4 regions of the Staphylococcus sp. CoH_129_LAB_1 genome follow, and region 3 is predicted to be linked to each of the others. Evidence: riboswitches for the same ligand, from Rfam matches in the RefSeq annotation. Region 3 holds a riboswitch; each other region holds the start of a gene.

Region 1 (3,217 bases), on a different contig from region 3:
TCTCTTACAGTAGGTTGCTTATCTTGAATAATTTCTAAGATGGTTTCATATCGACCAACGGGACCGTTAAACTCTTCTAAAGAAGGTAGTTTAGGCACAGGAGCATCTAACTCCCACTGACTACAGTCTTGTTGAATGAAAAAACTGAGTTGCTTTAAAGCAGCTTTGATAGGAAGTCGTTGATCAAGTTCTGCTTTCTTTTTCAATGCTTCTTCATGTGTATGACCTACATAAGTGACTAAGCCAGGAAAGACTTTAATATAACGCTGGTGGTCACGTTGTGCCATTTCATTATCTAAGCGCTCCCGATAACGTTTTGCTTGCTTCATATTCCAAGAAACAGAATATACTGCATCTGCATATTTAGTTGCTAAAGTGATACCTTGAGCTGAAGCGCCTGCTTGCATAGACACTGGTCTACCTTGAGGACTACCTGGTGTTGTGAGTGGCCCATTAATTTGGAAATAGTTTCCTTTGTGCTGAAGTGCGTTAATATGTGTATCATCAATTAATGTACCTTTATGTCTATTAGGTTTAAAATCATTCGTATGCCAAGAATCAAATAATCCATTCATGACTTGAGCAAACTCTTCAGCTTTCTTATAGCGTTCATCATGGTTAGGCAGATGCTCCATGCTATGATTTTGAGCTTCCATGTCTGTCATGGAAGTGACTAAATTCCATCCTACTCGACCACCACTAATATGATCTAAACTAAGTAACTGACGTGCTGCGGTGAATGGATTAGAAAATGTACTTGAAATCGTAGGAACTAATCCAACATGTTGTGTGACTTGAGATATAGCAGTTAAGTTAATCAATGGATCGAACCAAAAACTTGGCATCGAAGTATAGCTTGGAATAAATGACTGATTATCTGCAAAAAAAACTACGTCTAACAACCCTTTTTCAGATAACTGAGCTAATTCTTGATAGTATTGAATATCACCGATACGTTCAATACTTGAATTGGGAAGTTGCCAAGCAGCTTGGTGATGACCACATCCATAGATTAATACACCGAGATGAAGTTGATGTTGATGAGTCAATTTAATTTTTCACTCCAATGTTCTTGTTATTTCTATTCTAAGATAAGCAAGACCAGTCCTATATTAATTCATGGTTAAACCACCATCTACAGTAATATTTTGACCGGTTATACCATTTGCTGCTTCGCTACTTAAATAAGTAACCATATTTGCAACATCTTGTGGGGTAGTGACTTTACGTATTGGAGTCGTTTGCGCAATTAAATCAAAGACTTCCGGCGTAGTGACAGCACTAGCATCAGTTGTTTTAAGTAATCCTCCTGATACCACATTAGCTGTAATACCATATTGACCTAATTCAGCAGCAATATTGCGTGTGAATCCAATCAACCCAGCTTTAGCTGTGGTATATTCATGATATGGTACAACAGGATTTTGATATAAATTTGTACCAATACTTACAATTGTACCTGAGCCACGTTCTATAAATTGAGGAATGACACTTTGAGTAACATTAAAAGCGCCTTTCAGTGTACCATCAATTTGTTGTTGGTAGTCATCCCATGACAAGTCTTTAAATGCTTTTTGGACAGTAGGATCAAATTTGAAATTAACTAATGCATTATTGACAACAACGTCAATTTTACCGAAATGAGATGTTGCTTCTTTCACTAAGCGCTCAACCGCTTCACGTTGCGTCACATCTGCTTGAATTGCGATAGCTTTGTCACCAAGCTCCTCTGCAAGTGCTTCAGCTGTTTCACGACTTTGATTATAATTAATGATGACTTCAAATCCTTGTGTAGCTAATGTTCTTGCAATTACTGCACCTAAACCACGGCTACTTCCAGTTACTAATACTGTTCTCGTCATAAATATTGTGCCTCCATTTACTTCATTTACAGCAAAAAAATATGCAACCTTCACATTAGGAAAGTTGCATTAAAAAAGATATATATCATAATTGAGAATAGTTTGAAATATCTCAACAGATTACCTATTTTACACGACACTTTCCTACGCTAGTATAAGCTAGTTCAGGTTCAAAGGGTTTGAGGTTATACCTCATCTCAGTTTTAAACACCCCTAGTGCATATAATTAAACTATAGTTTCACTTTATGACTTCTATTATCAGAAGTCAAGCGCTCCCATTAAAGATTATATTGATTACTTTTTTATTTGAATATAAAAATAAAAATTTATATAATTTATTTTTATAATAATTTTCAATTATATGATTGAAAATCAGATATACCGTGCTTAAAATAGACGTTACACTAAAAGGTAAGCCCATCAGATCATTTTGATTTAAATACGAATAAAGTTAAAGTGGATCTTACACCATGGAAATATCGTTATGTTGTAGGCGGTGTGGTTTTAGGTTTAGTTGTAATTGCATACATTATCTTTTTACCACTAGTACTCGCAAAATAATAATGAAGATATAGGTGTACGTTTTTATAGGAGAATCATGCTCTTAACGTACGCCTTTCTTTTTATTTTTCACAGAAAGGAGGATAACACCATGCATAATATTGGATTGATACCTTCACCAGGTGTCGCTCATAAACATGTAGAAGCTGTTATTCCAGATATAAAAGCACATCTGAATCGACGTATTAATGACCAACAAGATTGGAACTTCGACATTCATATTGATTTAATGATAGGTTCAGCTGAAGATGTACATGAAAGTATTGATAAAGCAGCAGAAATGAAAGATAAGCATGATTGGGATTTTGTTGTATGTATCACAGATTTACCAAGTATTTCTGGAAATAAAGTGGTCATTAGTGATTTCAATAATGAAAAACAAGTAGCGATGCTATCTTTACCTTCATTAGGTTGGATAGACCTACGACGAAAAGTAAGAAATAGTTTAACATCTATTATTGAACAATTGTATTACTCAACATCAAGAGTTGCTCCAAAGATTCATCCTCTTATACATCCTAAAGCAGTAAAGCCAAATGAAGATGAAACGCCAAAGCAACGTTATATTCATCGATGGTTTATTCTCAGTTGGATTCAACTAATTTTAGGACTCACACGTGCAAATGAACCATGGAAAAATATTTTTAATTTTAAAAAGATTATTTCAGTTGCTTTTGCAACTGGAACTTATGTATCGATTTTTTCTATGCCTTGGGAACTGAGTATCCAGTACTCCATAGTAAGATTTATTATACTTATGCTTATTGCTATCCTAGGTATGACAGGCTGGTTA
Region 2 (3,217 bases), on a different contig from region 3:
CGTTCATTTGCACAGTGGTGTAACCAAGAGATACCATCGTCTGTATTACCAACTGAATAGTTATCAAATTCACTTGTGGCACCAATTAAGAAACGATTTGGATACTTTGGTACGATGTAACAGCCATTGGTCATAAATACGGTTTCTTTTAAATCCAAATGGTCATTTTCAATAAGTAAGACTTCACCTTTTACACCGACGACATCTCTAGGTAGTGAGTATTGAGTTAATAATTTAGATGTCCATGCGCCTGCTGCCACAATGACTTTCTTAGCTTGTAATGTGCCTTGTGACGTTTCAACATCGTAGTACCCATTTTGGCGCTGAACAGATTGTACCTCTGTATTGACATATCGCTTAATTTGACGTTGCTTTAAAGATGTAAATAAAGCTTTAGTATAGTGATTTGCATTAATTTGACCATCATTTGGAATGTAAATAGCCATTTCGCTTGATATCACTGTACCATGCGTTAAACGGGCAAGCTCATTATCAGAAAGGATAATTACGCTAGAATCTAGTGAACTTAAAAATTGATATTGCTTCTCTAAACTTTCAACATCTTCAGGACGATTAGCCACTTTAATTAAGCCAGAATTTTGAAACTGAATATCGATGCCGGTTTCGTCTTCTAAATCTTGGCATAATTGAGGAAAGAGACTTCTTGATTCAAGCGCTAATCTAAATAAATCAGTATCTTCAGTAAATTCATTTTGAGCACCTAACATACCACCTGCTTTATATGACGCGTGTTTACCTGGTACGTCACGATCGATAAGTGCAATGTCAAGGTGAGATTGACTTAATTGGCGTGCAATAGACATGCCAATGACACCAGAACCTATGATTAAAACATCATGCATCTTTCAACCACTCCTTTCTCAACAGTTCAATTTGTTGTAAAGATGCGTTCATAAAGAAAGAAATTGCACAAATTCCTTTAAACCCTTGAGGTAATTGAGGAATCGTTTTTTCAGTGATACCTCCAATGGCATAAATTGGAATAGGAATCTCTAACACACGTTGAATCTCTGCTTTTGATCGAGGCAATTGATTAGGTTTTGAAGACGTCTTAAAAATGTGTCCGAAAAAGACATAATCAAGATCGTGTTCATAAGCTGCTTTAACAGAGTCAAATGAATGTGTAGACATACTGACCTCAATATTTGGATGAATAGATTTATAGTTAAATGCATCGTCATCCATTTCTCGAAAATGAATTCTAGAGAGGTGAAGTTGTTCTAACAAGTGAATATCACTATGAATAATGATTTTTGATTTAGGAAATCCTTGTTCTATAAGTGATTTTAAAAATGAAGATAAGTCACTTGGTGTCATGGGAGTGCGAAACAATAACCCATCTATTCCATCTGAGATATCAAGAAAATGTTGTAAATCATCATTGGTTAACTCTTTATATTTCGTAATCGCTATAAAAATGAACATCACTCCTTATTAAACAAAAAAACGCTATGTCCCTGTCGTAGGGAAATAGCGTTTTGCTTAACTTTACGATATCCTAGTCGCCACTTTCCTACGCCAGTACAAACTGGATCAGGTTCCAGGAATTATAAAGTTCGTTCTTTACTCTCAGCCTTAAACAAAGGCACTTCCAGTGGATTGTTTATTCGGTTGTTTTTAAAATAAACATTAGCATTTTTGCTTCATTTTTATTCTACAACCTTTTCTAATAGAGTTCAATTACAAAAAAGATTAGATTTATAGCAATATACTTTTCATAACACATACCGCTTTTTATATAGCTATTTATAAATTAAATGAAAAATATTAAAAAAAGTAATTGTAAACGTTTACAAAAACTGTTAATATTATAAAAAATATATCAGAAAGCCTATGAGAAGGGGCTCGAAAGGCGGTTAAAAATAAAAGGGAACGACATGATTGGGAGTTTTCATTTTCAACTTGTAAGTAGAATCAACACAACTTTAAAGGGAAGCAGGAAAAATAATTATGGTACAAAGACAAAAGAAAAGTAATGTTCGTTGGTATTTCGCTCTCGCATTTTTTATTATTGGGGTAATTGCATATATGGATAGATCTAATATCTCATTTATCGCACCTCAAATGATGGAAGATCTTCACATGACAAAGCAACAATTTGGTTTATTAGCTTCATTCTTCTCACTAGGTTATGCATTGATGCAAGTACCTTCAGGTATGTTAGCAGAGAAATTTGGTCCACGTAAGATGATTTCAATTGCATTATTATGGTGGAGTGCATTTACAATTTTAACGGGAATGATTAAACATCATGGTCTATTATATTTAGTACGTTTCTTATTTGGTGTCGGAGAAGCGCCAATGTATCCATCTAATGCAGTATTCAATTCAACTTGGTTTGCTAAGGACGAAAAAGGGAGAGCATCGAGTGCGTTGTTAGCAGGATCATATTTCGGTCCAGTATTAGCACCAGTAATTACCATCGCAATTGTTAATGCATTTAACTGGCAAGCAGTATTCTATATTTTCGGTGCAGTTGGTATTGTGATTGCAGCACTTTGGGCAATTATTGCAAAAGATTTACCTGAGCAACATCGCATGGTCAATGATGCAGAAAAACAGTATATCATGCAACATCGTGATTTAGTAGAAACAACTAAATCCGTAGCACCTTGGAATCAATTTTTCAAACGCGTGAGTTTCTACGCAATTGCAGGACAATATTTCGTTGTTCAGTTCGTTATCGCTTTATTCTTAATTTGGTTACCTACTTATTTAACTGAACAATATCATGTACAATTTAAAGATATGACAATTAGCGCTTTACCATGGTTTATTATGTTTATTTTAATTTTATCTGCGGGTGCGATTTCAGATAAAATTTTACGTAGTGGCCAAAGTCGTTTTGTAGCGAGAGGATTAATTGCAATTGTTGGCTTTATCGTATTTGCTATCTCAATTTTCTTTGCAGTTCATACAGAAAGCTTATATGTAACCATTTTCTGGTTATCACTTGGCTTAGGTGGTATGGGTATTTCAATGGGAATGAGTTGGGCAGCAGCAAATGATATTGGACGTAACTTTGCTGGTACAGTATCTGGTTGGATGAACTTATGGGGAAATATTGGTGCGTTAATCAGTCCGTTTTTAGCAGGTGCATTAGTATCATCACTTGGCTGGACAATGACATTCCAATTATTAATTATTCCAGCGGTGATTGCAGCCGTATTATGGTTCTTCGTTACACCAGACAAAC
Region 3 (3,217 bases):
ATAGTAATATTACTTGTAAAATAGATGATAATGAAATTTTAACATTATCAGATGGTAAGACGACAAAACAAATTGGGATAAATGTGCTTTAGGTACAGCTGCTGATGCTGTTATTGACGGCATATCTGGTGGCGCTACTGGTGCTATAGCTTCATGTTTCTAAACATGTTCTTTCTCAATTAAGGAAAAATGAAGGAGTTCAGTCAATGCAAAGATTGGGTGGCGGCAATGCTAAAAATGAAGAAATATATTTAGATATTGAAGAGTATGGCAATATTTTAGAAGTAAAAGAGTCTCTTACAATTTAAAAATTGTAGAGACTCTGAATGTAAACTTGAGATTAGTTAGCATATCTACTAAATAGTAATTGATTTGTAAAATATTCTTTAGGTTCAATTGTTTGTTTAATTTTACCTGTTTCTTTTAACCATAATTGTAAATCATTGTAAAAGTCAGAACTCATTGATAAATCGTTAGTGAAACATTTAGCGGTTGCTTGTATTGTAGATTTATTTAAATCATCGCTTACATCTGTATTTGTATATGAAGAGTAGATATGAATTGCCTCTTCAAGATTAGTTTTAATGTATTGAATTGCTTTTTGTATAACTTTAATAAATGTTTTGATTTTTTCTTCTTCAGAGTGTAACTTATCAGGGGTAGTGATAAAAATTAATTGGCAAAAGTCAGGAACATTGTAATCTTTTAATGCGAAATAATCGACATTTAATCCTTTACTTTTGGCTTCTAAAATTTCAAAATTTTCAAAGATAAGTGTTGCGGCATCTGCTTTATCATTTAATAATGCATCAGTATGATAAAAACTATTATTTACTGGTATAATATCACCATCTGTATATTGAGCACCATCAGTTTCAATCATGGTTTTTGCAATAGCAATACCACCAAGACCTGGAGCTCCTGGGTACTGGAGACGTTTGCCAATTAAATCTTTTGGTGTTTTAATACCTTTATCTTTTTTATACATTATACCGCCATTGGTATGTAAGAATCTTGCAAAGCCTACAACATTTTGGTTAGATGCTTTATCTTCTACTAAATGGATAGGTTCTGTAATTGCGATATCCATTGTACCTTTTTCGATTTCATCTAAAGCATCAAAATGTTCTTCAGGTTCAATCATCTCAATCTCTAAATTTTGTTCCTTAAACCATCCTTTTTCTATACCTAAAATTAATGGCATGTGATCAGGATTTAAAAACCATTCTAAACCAACTCTTAATTTCTCCATAAAAAAATCCTCCAATAACTCAATTTTCTACGCAAAAAAGTGAATACTGAAAGACGTCAAGTAATATGTAAGTCACTTTCCTACGATGGTACTAACCAACAGGTTTAAGGGTTGAAAGTAAGTACTTTCTCTCAGCAATCAATCGCACCCCTAGTGAATATGTTGTTATATACATTTAACATAACATATATTCTAGGTTAATTAAATCTGATATTTTGTTTACATTTACTTTATCAGGTTATTTCATTTGTATATTTATATCATTTTATCAATCATTTCATAATGTGTAAGATAGATATATTTTGAAGTAATTAAGTAAAAAATAAACAAATTTTTCAATTTAATTTAAAAATTTAAAAAATTCCGTGAAATATATTTCGTTTTTTAGTAAACTGTCTACTAAGGAAGAAAGTAAGTAGTGAGATATTGTCTGATTTGAAGCCATACCTCACGTCTAAATTAAAAATAAGGGGATGACAGTAGATTATGGATTTACTAATTGGCACGTTGTTTTTAGTTTTAGTCTTAGTGATTTTTACGTTATTTACATATAAAGCACCTAGTGGTATGCGTGCGATGGGAGCTTTAGCCAACGCAGCTATTGCGACATTTTTAGTAGAAGCTTTTAACAAATATGTAGGTGGAGAAGTATTTGGTATTAAATTTTTAGAACAACTAGGTGACGCTGCGGGAGGTCTAGGTGGTGTCGCTGCTGCTGGGTTAACTGCCTTGGCTATTGGTGTTTCACCTGTGTATGCATTAGTTATTGGAGCTGCTTGTGGTGGTTTAGACTTACTTCCAGGCTTCTTTGCTGGGTATATTGTAGGTTATCTTATGAAATATACAGAAAAATATGTTCCAGATGGTGTAGATCTTATTGGTTCAATCGTTCTTCTTGCACCACTGGCACGTTTAATTGCGACGGGTTTAACGCCAGTAGTGAATAATACATTACTAAAAATTGGTGACATTATTAAAAGTAGTACGGACACAAATCCAATTATAATGGGGATTATTCTTGGAGGCATTATTACCGTTGTAGGTACAGCACCGTTAAGTTCAATGGCTTTAACCGCATTACTTGGTTTAACTGGCGTACCAATGGCAATTGGTGCTATGGCTGCATTTAGTTCGGCATTTTTGAATGGTACGCTTTTCCATCGTTTAAAATTAGGCGATCGTAAATCAACAATTTCAGTAAGTATTGAACCGTTATCTCAAGCTGATATTGTCTCTGCTAATCCGATACCAGTGTATGTGACAAACTTTTTTGGAGGAGCTGCTGCAGGTTTAATTATCGCTTTATCTGGTATGATCAATGATGCAACAGGTACAGCGACACCAATTGCAGGATTCTTAGTGATGTTTGGTTTTAATAGTCCAATGAAAGTGATTATCTATGGTGTTGTAATGGCCATTGTAGGTGGTTTAGCAGGCTTCCTTGGTTCTCTTGCATTTAAAAAATATCCAATTGTTACAAAACAAGATATGATAGATCGTGAAGAAAAAAGAAAAGTTAAAACAGCATAAACATGAGTTACTTCTTTGTCAAAATATGGCAAAGAAGTTTTTTTATTATCCATTTTAAATTTATATGTTCTTCTTTTTGTGTAATAATATAATAAAAAGTTACACATTATGTGTATTGGGTTTTAAATGTTAAATTTCTGACAAAGGAGTGGATCAAGATGCAAAATTTAAGAAATAGAAATTTTTTAACATTACTTGATTTTTCAAAAAAAGAAATGGAATTCTTACTTAATCTCTCTGAAGATTTAAAACGTGCAAAATATGCTGGAATTGAACAACAAAGATTAAAAGGAAAAAATATTGCTTTAATTTTTGAAAAAAATTCTACTCGTACACGTTGTGCTTTTGAAACAGCTGCATATGATCAAGGCGCACATGTCACTTATCTTGGACCTACGGGAACGCAAATGGGTGTGAAAGAAACACCTAAAGATA
Region 4 (3,217 bases), on a different contig from region 3:
AAAATATCAATAGGCTCAATCTCATTTGCGTCGATTTTACCATATAATGATATTTGAGTAATCAAGTAACTTATTCCATATGAAATAATAATCCATAAGTAATGGACTTTTCTATTTTCTTGATATAATTCATCTTTATAAACGATATATCCTGTATGAATCACAAATGGAATAACAAATATAATTGCCCAAAAGCCATATACTTGAGTCATCAATGTAATTGTAATAAGGAAGTATAAAATGCCAATGACTAAAAAGAAAATTGAGATGTCGTAATCATATTTGGTTGTTCTAAATAATGTAAATCCAATCCATATAACTAGAATACCAAACAGAATAATTATGACTGCGCTTACAACTGGAAAGTTGCCTATGAATCTACTCATCACTCTAATTATTTCACTAAAAAATGCATTAAGAAAGTCCCATATATTATGTATTTTTAAATCAACTTTTCCTTTATCCTTTAATTTATGAATTAAAGACAAATTGATTAAGATAATGAGACCTGTGAAGAGTGAAACGATACCGATTAAGTAACTATAGATAATCTCGGCGTGTTTCTTAAGAAAAGACATACAGTTCACCTCAAAATTAATTATATATGAACTTTCTATTCTTGTCTTTAATAAAAAATAAAATACTTCTCTAGACTGAGATAAGTTTATCTATTTATTGATTGGGTATATTACTATTGTAAAGTAATTTTTGAAAAGGAGTGTTGTCCTATGACACATGAAGATGCAAAAAAAGCAAAAGAATATGAAGAAAAATTAAAAGAACAAAAAGAAGAAAAAACTGACGATATTGAACAAACTAAACAAGACGTTCAAAATACATTAGACTAATTTAATAATTTTCAAATACTTATACTTTTTTAAGAATAGCGTATAAAAAATTATTTTATACGCTATTCTTTATTTTTATGTCAATTTTATACGAGTCATTCAATGTATAGAGCCATTAATTAATAATTATTTTTTTAAATTACTATTACTTAAAAGTACCTTGACATTCACTTTTAAAAGTCATACATTTAAATTAAAGAAAATATAAACGCACTAGGGGTGTACAGTACTGAGATGAGGCTTATCCTCAAACCCTTTGAACCTGATCTAGTTAAATACTAGCGTAGGAAAGTGTTAACTTAAATAAATTATGTTCTTAATAATCAATAGCATTTTTATTTAAATTTACGCACAACTTTTCTACGGAAGGTTGTGCGTTTTTTTAGGAGGAACTGTTTTATGTCTAAAGGTTTAAAGCTTTCAGAAATTTTAGTAACTGTACTGATTGCTGTCATTTTTGCAATTATCTATAACCTATGGTGGTTACCGTATAATTTAGCACAGGTGGCAGGTATTCATTTAGAACAACTTACGTACGGTATTTGGTTTATGGCAGCTATTGTCGCTTACTTAATCATTCCTAAACCAGGTATTGCCTTAATCGCTGAATTTGCCGCTGGCGCCGGAGAAACAATTGTTATGGGTAAATTTGATATTCCAACTATAGTATATGCAATTTTACAAGGTCTTGCATGTGAAGTTGTATTTGCTATTTTTAAATATAAATCACGCTCAATGATGGTAGCAATGTTAGCAGGCTTAGTAACAGCATTAGTATCTTTCCCTGTAGACTATTTTTACGGTTATTTAAATGAAGTTGCAGGATGGAACTTACTTCTATTTATTGTTTTTCGCGCTATTAGTGGTATTGTACTTTCAGGTATACTCTCTTATCTAATTGTAAGAGCATTAGATAAAACTGGCGTTACTAAATTATTCCGTCCTGCCTCTCAAAAAGACTATGACAACCTATAAGGGGAAATGATTGTGTTAAAAGTCAAAAATTTACGCCTTAAATATCCTAATGGCGATCGAAAAATTTTCGATAATTTAAATATAGAAATTAAAGATAAAGAAAAAGTGCTTTTACTAGGTCCTTCTGGATCTGGTAAAAGCACATTGCTTAATGTCCTTAGTGGTATTGTTCCTAACCTCATAGAATTACCTATGAAATATGATGAACTAGATATTGACCCTCATTCTGGGGTCATTTTTCAAGATCCAGATACACAATTTTGTATGCCAAAAGTTTATGAAGAATTAGCTTTTGTCTTAGAAAATCGACAAGTACCAAGAGCAGACATGAATGAACAAATTAAAAAAGCACTTGCGTCAGTAGACTTAGATGTGGATGATTCAACCTTCGTAAATAATTTAAGTGGCGGTATGAAACAAAAACTTGCTATCGTCGAAACTATTTTACAAAAAGCTGATACACTCTTTTTAGATGAGCCTACAGCTATGTTAGATGTCCAAGCAACTGCTGACTTATGGCAACGATTAATTCAATTATGGACTGATCAAACAGTACTAATTGTTGAACATAAAGTAGAACATATTTGGCACCATGTAGATCGAGTCATATTAATGAACTATGATGGGGAAATTATAGCTGATAATACACCTGATTACATACTCAATCATTGTGAATCTTTACTAACCGAATTCGGTGTATGGCATCCACATGCATGGGATTACGCTCCTATCCGAAAAGACTTAACTCCGCAATTATCTAAAACACTTTTTAAATTTCAAAAAGGTCAAATTGTTCGCGGTAAGAATTTGTTATTTAAGATTCCTGAACTAAATATCCATCCTGGAGAATGGATTACAATTACTGGAAAAAATGGAGCTGGTAAAACTACCTTACTCGAATCAATGATGCAATTAGTGAAATATAAAGGTGAAATGTTTTATAATGGGAAATTATTAAAAAAAATCAAAGATGCTGCACGACATATGTATCTTGTATACCAAAACCCTGAACTTCAATTTATTACAAATTCAGTTTATGAAGAGATAAATATCCATTATAATCATCTTGATAAAACAAAGTCGAAAGAAGAAACTGAACATCTTTTAAAACTTTTACATTTAGAAAAAGTTAAACATCAACACCCCTTTGAAATTTCTACAGGCCAAAAACGTCGATTAAGTGTAGCAACTGCCCTAAGTTCAAAAGCCGACATTATATTGTTAGATGAACCCACATTTGGACTTGATAGTCATAATACATTTCAACTTATTAAACTATTTGAACAACGTGTTGAACGAGGTCAAACAATCGTAATGGTGACGCATGACCCTGAAATTATTAATCGTTATCCAACACGTCGACTAGAAGTAGAAAATGGAAAAGTTTCAGATTG

The links. Region 3 has a riboswitch for thiamine pyrophosphate ahead of AC2FB1_RS09440 (ABC transporter substrate-binding protein). Riboswitches for the same ligand answer to the same signal wherever they lie in the genome.
Region 1: it holds a riboswitch for thiamine pyrophosphate, as region 3 does, so the genes downstream of both, AC2FB1_RS02695 (3-oxoacyl-ACP reductase) here and AC2FB1_RS09440 (ABC transporter substrate-binding protein) in region 3, are expected to answer to the same signal.
Region 2: it holds a riboswitch for thiamine pyrophosphate, as region 3 does, so the genes downstream of both, AC2FB1_RS01825 (thiamine phosphate synthase) here and AC2FB1_RS09440 (ABC transporter substrate-binding protein) in region 3, are expected to answer to the same signal.
Region 4: it holds a riboswitch for thiamine pyrophosphate, as region 3 does, so the genes downstream of both, AC2FB1_RS03360 (ECF transporter S component) here and AC2FB1_RS09440 (ABC transporter substrate-binding protein) in region 3, are expected to answer to the same signal.

The regions. Positions count from the first base shown of each region.
Region 1 covers NZ_JBXWKZ010000005.1:12,768-15,984, reverse strand. Annotated here, with positions in the region: gene AC2FB1_RS02700 (LLM class flavin-dependent oxidoreductase) at 1-1,049, opposite strand, end outside; gene AC2FB1_RS02695 (3-oxoacyl-ACP reductase) at 1,113-1,862, opposite strand; TPP riboswitch at 1,987-2,087, opposite strand; gene AC2FB1_RS02690 (5,10-methylene-tetrahydrofolate dehydrogenase) at 2,516-3,217, shown strand, end outside.
Region 2 covers NZ_JBXWKZ010000003.1:45,698-48,914, forward strand. Annotated here, with positions in the region: gene thiO (glycine oxidase ThiO) at 1-863, opposite strand, end outside; gene AC2FB1_RS01825 (thiamine phosphate synthase) at 856-1,446, opposite strand; TPP riboswitch at 1,515-1,624, opposite strand; gene AC2FB1_RS01830 (pyruvate MFS transporter) at 1,972-3,217, shown strand, end outside.
Region 3 covers NZ_JBXWKZ010000033.1:13,811-17,027, forward strand. Annotated here, with positions in the region: gene AC2FB1_RS09435 (hypothetical protein) at 1-92, shown strand, start outside; gene AC2FB1_RS09440 (ABC transporter substrate-binding protein) at 341-1,252, opposite strand; TPP riboswitch at 1,313-1,414, opposite strand; partial or broken gene AC2FB1_RS09445 (hypothetical protein) at 1,738-1,821, opposite strand; gene AC2FB1_RS09450 (PTS sugar transporter subunit IIC) at 1,781-2,782, shown strand; gene argF (ornithine carbamoyltransferase) at 2,941-3,217, shown strand, end outside.
Region 4 covers NZ_JBXWKZ010000006.1:51,726-54,942, forward strand. Annotated here, with positions in the region: gene auxA (lipoteichoic acid stability factor AuxA) at 1-578, opposite strand, end outside; gene graF (glycopeptide resistance-associated protein GraF) at 729-848, shown strand; TPP riboswitch at 1,054-1,155, shown strand; gene AC2FB1_RS03360 (ECF transporter S component) at 1,248-1,823, shown strand; gene AC2FB1_RS03365 (ABC transporter ATP-binding protein) at 1,836-3,217, shown strand, end outside.